2 linked regions of the Prochlorococcus marinus CUG1417 genome follow. The protein of the gene in region 1 interacts with the protein of each later gene in a pairwise test. Links are inferred from orthologs where the notes say so. Each region holds a gene or a part of one and is shown in the gene's direction. Other genes may lie near its edges.

Region 1 (3,023 bases):
TACTATCTAATGTACTAATTACTAGACTACTTGTTCTAACACAATCCCTTTCAAATTTAACACCGTCAAATAATAATCCATCAGTTATTCCACTTCCAGCGAAAACAACATTTTCTCCCGATGCCAATTCATTCGCTTCATAGATTTTATCTATATCTGTTATGCCCATTTCATTAAGACGTTTTATATTTCCTTCTTTTGTGTAATCAGCCCATTCAGAAGTTTGAGCGATGGCTGGATCATACACTAGTTGTCCTTGAAAGTGTCCGCCGAGAGCTCTCATAGCAGCAGCTGAAATAACGCCCTCTGGAGCTGCACCTATACCCATCAAGCAATGTGTTCCAGTACCTGCGAAACCACATGCAATCGCAGCTTGAACATCACCATCAGAAATCGGTTGTACTTTTGCACCACATCCTCGAATCTCCTTAATTAAATCTTTATGCCTAGTTCTATCCATTACAACTACTGTAAGCTCATCAATAGAAAGGCCTAAGCAATCACTAAGTATCTTCAAGTTTTCAGTAGCTGAATTTCTAATATCCACCTTACCTTTAGCCGCAGGAGGCGCTGCTAATTTGTTCATGTAAAAATCAGGTGCATTGAAAAGACCACCAGTATCAGAGGCAGCTAAAACCGCCATAGAGCCTCTTTGATTATTCGCACAAAGATTTGTTCCTTCACAAGGATCTACTGCAAAGTCAACCCCTGGGCCATTTCCACTCCCAACCTCTTCACCTATATAAAGCATAGGTGCTTCATCTCTTTCACCTTCTCCAATGACAATTTTCCCTTTCATTTCAATTTTGCCCATTCGCAATCTCATTGCTTCTACAGCTGCAGCATCAGCTTCATCTTTTTGACCAAGACCTGTTAGTTTTGCTGAGGCAATAGCTGCTTGCTCGACAACTTCGAGAATTTCTTGAATTAAAGTTTGATTCACAATTAAATTTTGAGGATTTTCTTAAAGGTTTTGAGTATGATCTCATAAAAAATGTCATTTTTTATAAGAATTATTATGCTAGTAAGCTTTTTTTAACTCTTTACAGGTGATACTTTATCAGGCCGTGACTTGAAATTAGGAATAAACAACCAAATATAGTATCTTTATTAAATATTTTAAAAATTAAATGACTGAGTCAAATCAAACAATTTTAGCTGGTGTTAATAGACCAATTCAAATAATTCCATCAGTTTTACCAGCAGATTGGGCAAATATGGGGGCATGTGTGAAAGAGCTCGAGGAAGCTGGAGTAGATAGAATTCAATTTGATGTAATGGATGGGAATTTCGTGCCAAATCTCACATTCGGTCCTGAAATGATTGCGGCATGCAGGAAATATTGCGATGTCCCTTTTGAAACTCAATTAATGGTGAGTCAATACAACTGTGAAACCATGCTTGAATCTTATGTAAACGCCACAAAGGGAGCGAATGGTGAACCAGGAGTAGTAATAGCTCATGCGGAAGCAAATATTCATTTGCATAGAGTTCTTGGAAGAATAAGAGATTTAGGAGGATCTCCTTCCGTTGCATTAAACCCTCATACTCCCTTTGAAATGATTAAAAACATTATGGACATGGTTGATCATGTTTTAGTTATGACAGTTAATCCAGGCTTTGGTGGACAAGCTTATATACCAACAATGCTTAATAAAATCAGAGAGATAAGAAACTTTGTTATCGAAAAAAACTTAAATGTCGACATTGAAGTTGATGGAGGAATAAAAGCAAATTGGACTATTTCACAATGTGCAGATGCTGGAGCTAATTGTTTTATTGCAGGTAGTGGAATGTTTGCTTATCCAACATTAAAAGAGGGATGTGATGACTTGAGAAAAGTTGCACAAGAAGCTCAAAAGGGGAATGTTCTTTCTGAACCTCAATAAATATTCTGAGAGATTAACAAATCACCCAAATATCCAGCCATAACTATGTAACCCTATTCCTAAGAAATTAACTCCTAAGTAACATACTAAAACCACTAAAAAGCCTGTAGATGCTAATAATGCTGGTTTGCGTCCTTGCCAACCCTTGCTTATTCTCATATGCAGATAAGCAGCATAAAACAACCATGAGATAAATGCCCATGTTTCTTTTGGATCCCAACTCCACCATGTACCCCAGGCCTCATTAGCCCAAACTGCTCCTGAAATTAATCCGAGAGTCAAAAGAACAAAACCTACTAATATAGAACGATAACTTAATGTATCTAATTCTTCCGAATGAGAAAATTCAATAGGTTCAACTAAATCATTTACAGGGTAACTATTTGAAAGTTTAAATCCTCCTATACCTGTAGAACTACTTCTGATTTGAAGCGGCTTATTTTTATTAATAAACAAAACGGACATAGAAAGTAAAGAACCTATTATTAATGCTGCATAACTAAGCATTACGACGCTAACATGCATTACTAACCAACTAGACCTTAAAGCTGGAACTAAATTGGATGATAATTTCAAATCCTCAGGCAAAACAAAACAAGCAAAAGCCACAGTTAGTAACTCAATAGGTATGGCAATTGAGGGAATTATTGGAGCTTGGTATTCTCTTTCAACCAATAGTTGACCTAATGTGATACCCCAAGTAAGAAAATAAAGAGATTCATACAAATTACTAATAGGAAAATGACCAGAGATTGACCACCTAAAAAGTAATTGTAATGTTATTAATAAGTTCACTAAAATCGTAATAAGTCTTACAGCAGAAGAAGACTTTTTTTTAAAAACTGCACCCAAAGAAAGTGGTAAGTTAATTAATAAAAAATAAAAAACTAAAAGACCTAAAACTGAAACCGGTTCATATATTAAATTTTTAAAAAAATTATCTAGTATCATTTCTAGAAATTTCTCAAGTTTTAATAATTAATGACAAACAAATAATAATTAAAATCCCACTTATATGAGTAAATCTTTAATAATAAAGTTTTAATTTATTTTTAAAAAAGTTTTTCAAAGTTTGAAATTATCTCCTAGATAATACTTCTTGACTATTGGATTATCAGCCAATTCACTTGATGA
Region 2 (2,898 bases), 500 kb from region 1 along the record:
TGATTAATATTTGGGAAAAACTTTAATTCTTCTTCTAATTTTTCCATCGAAAGGTTGCCTTCTTCAAAAACATAATTTCCAATTCTTAAATCTCTTCCAAGAGCAATTAGTAAATGAGGGATTTCTATGAATGTCGATCCCCATTGGCTTTTAATCTGATTCGCATTATCTAATAAAATTTCCAAATCTTCTCCGATAGTAAAAATATCTGACTCATTTATTGGAGTCTCTTCTAAAAAATCTTCTGTTATATCTAAAACTGTATCTTGGTCGATTGATAATTTTTCAATGAAAGCAAAGAATTCACTTGATGAGAACAATGTATGAATTATGTGTTCAATATTAAATTCGCTATGATCCCATTTTTTTGCTGTTTCTTCCGCTAATAAAAGAAGATTCCAACTGATATCGCTAAATAGTTCGGGACTAGTTGTAAGTGTTTCTCTCATAAACTATAAAAAATATAGTTGATTATCTATTAATATTCTAAATAGTATCTGCATTAATAATCATTCAATAATCTTTAAATTGTAAGATGAATTTGAAAAATATGCTTATGAGAGCGGTTGCAGGGACGTCAGAATTAATAAAAGGGTTAACTAGTATTTAAGTTGTTGTGAAATCAAAAATTATAATTGGTTAACATATATATTTCAGATATTAGCCAAATAGTTCAGCTATTAATAGGATTTATATAGTAATAATTAAATTGTGAAAGAAACTATTGATTTTCTTATTGATACTATTGAAGCAAGGCAAGTCCTTGATTCAAGAGGCAATCCAACTGTAGAAGCAGAAGTATTTTTGGAATGTGGTGCAAGTGGTAGAGCAATTGTTCCCAGCGGAGCTAGCACTGGTGCCCATGAGGCACATGAATTAAGGGATGGTGGTTCAAAATATATGGGGAAGGGTGTTTTAAATGCTGTTAATAAAATTCATGAAACAATATCCCCGGCTTTATGTGGTTTGTCAGCTTTAGATCAAACTGCAGTAGATAAATTAATGATTGAAATTGATGGAACTCCTAATAAATCTAACCTTGGAGCAAATTCAATCCTTGCTGTAAGTCTTGCAAGTGCCAGAGCATCAGCAAATGCTTTAGACGTTCCACTGTATAGGTATCTTGGAGATCCATTATCCAATCTCCTTCCTGTCCCATTAATGAATGTAATAAATGGTGGTGCTCATGCACCAAATAGTCTTGATTTTCAGGAATTTATGCTTGTCCCACATGGAGTTAATAGTTTCAGTGAATCATTAAGAATGGGGACTGAAATTTTTCACTCATTAAAATCATTACTTGATCAAAAAGGTCTATCTACTGCTGTAGGAGATGAGGGTGGATTTGCACCTAATTTGTCATCAAGCGAAGAAGCAGGGGACTTATTGTTAGAAGCAATTCAAAAAGCCGGATTTAAGCCTGGTGAGCAGGTATCTTTAGCTTTAGATGCTGCTAGTACTGAATTTTATAGTGATGGTATTTATAAATATGAAGGTAAAAGTTTAAATAGTTCTGAAATGATTTCATATCTTTCAAGATTAGTTTCTAATTATCCAATAGTTTCAATAGAGGACGGTTTAGCTGAGGATGATTGGGAGGGTTGGTCAGAATTAAACAAAGAATTAGGAAATAAAGTTCAGCTTGTTGGTGATGATTTATTTGTTACTAATACAGAAAGATTAAGGAAAGGGATTATGGAAAAGTCTGCCAATTCAATCCTAATAAAGGTAAATCAAATTGGAACATTAACTGAAACTTTGGAAGCTATTGAGTTAGCTAAAATGTCTGGTTTTACCAGTGTTATTAGTCATAGAAGTGGTGAGACTGAAGATACAACAATTGCAGATTTATCTGTCGCCACAAGATCGGGTCAGATCAAGACAGGCTCTTTGAGCAGAAGTGAAAGGATTGCGAAATACAATAGGCTTTTGAAAATTGAGGAGGAATTGGGAAATCAAGCAAGATTCGCTGGAGCTTTAGGTTTAGGTCCCAAAAATATATAGTTTTTTAGCGCTTAAGTTTTTCTAAACGTGAGCCTTTTCTCATACTTAATTGGCACTTTATCCAATCAATACTTATTGGTAGTGCAAAAAAAAGTGGCAACAATGCAAAATTATTTTGTTTATTGGTTACAAGTAAAGCAGATGCAATTGATAAGCTTCCTATAAGAATTGAATGGCCTAATGTTTTTTGAGCAGTAAACATTTTTTTAAATTGCCTATCAGACTCTCCCATTCTTATTTGCAATTGTAAATCGCCCTGCTCTAATCTTTCTAAACTTTCATCTATTCTTTTGGGAATGCCAACAGCTTTTGATCCTAGTTCACCTACTTGCCTTCCAAATTGGTTAATTAAATCGTTGGGAGTTTGATTATTTGAAGTCATAAGTTCTATTAAATAAGGCTTGGTAACTGATACAAGGTTAAACCCTGGATCAAGCATTCTACCAACTCCCTCAAAAGTTGATAAAGCTCTCATAACAAAGATTAAATCTACTGGTAGTTGAAATGGTGTTTCATAAACAAGTTCGTACAAATCTCCAGATAATTTTTCAATTACATTTGGACTAAATGGTGGAGTTAAGGCTTCTTTAAGCATCAATCTGACTAATCTTCTGACTGGTCCTACATCAATATCTTTTGAAATTAGCCCAGCTTGTTGTAATTGACTGACAAGTGATGAGGCGTCTCTTAAAGCGGCAGCCTTAACCATCCCCCCTAATCTTGTTTGAAGATTATTTGAGATATTGCCCATCATTCCAAAATCATAAAAAATCAATTTACCTTCATTGGAAACTGCTAGATTCCCTGGATGAGGGTCTGCATGAAAAAAACCGTAATTTACTAATTGTTTTAAATAACTGATGGCGCCTATTTCTGCGATTTTAGGTAAATCTA

Evidence for each region. The genes of interacting proteins can lie anywhere in the genome.
Region 2: the proteins of rpe (region 1) and eno interact in binary tests that used the Escherichia coli proteins (3 or more experiments, as listed by UniProt). The link is inferred for Prochlorococcus marinus CUG1417 from one-to-one orthologs.

Annotation. Positions count from the first base shown.
Region 1 is NZ_JAAORN010000001.1:710,935-713,957, reverse strand. Bases 31-3,009 are described here. They hold rpe (ribulose-phosphate 3-epimerase), read left to right. Parts: upstream 31-1,130; coding sequence 1,131-1,889; downstream 1,890-3,009. Other genes in these bases: lptB (LPS export ABC transporter ATP-binding protein), read right to left, coding at 2,955-3,009; ccsB (c-type cytochrome biogenesis protein CcsB), read right to left, coding at 1,911-2,840; glpX (class II fructose-bisphosphatase), read right to left, coding at 31-943. Outside these bases: more of glpX, read right to left, coding at 1-30; more of lptB, read right to left, coding at 3,010-3,023. UniProt on the Escherichia coli protein: Catalyzes the reversible epimerization of D-ribulose 5-phosphate to D-xylulose 5-phosphate.
Region 2 is NZ_JAAORN010000001.1:209,968-212,865, forward strand. Bases 4-2,857 are described here. They hold eno (phosphopyruvate hydratase), read left to right. Parts: upstream 4-711; coding sequence 712-2,004; downstream 2,005-2,857. Other genes in these bases: HA140_RS01130 (ATP-dependent Clp protease ATP-binding subunit), read right to left, coding at 4-449; HA140_RS01140 (ABC1 kinase family protein), read right to left, coding at 2,009-2,857. Outside these bases: more of HA140_RS01130, read right to left, coding at 1-3; more of HA140_RS01140, read right to left, coding at 2,858-2,898. UniProt on the Escherichia coli protein: Catalyzes the reversible conversion of 2-phosphoglycerate (2-PG) into phosphoenolpyruvate (PEP). It is essential for the degradation of carbohydrates via glycolysis.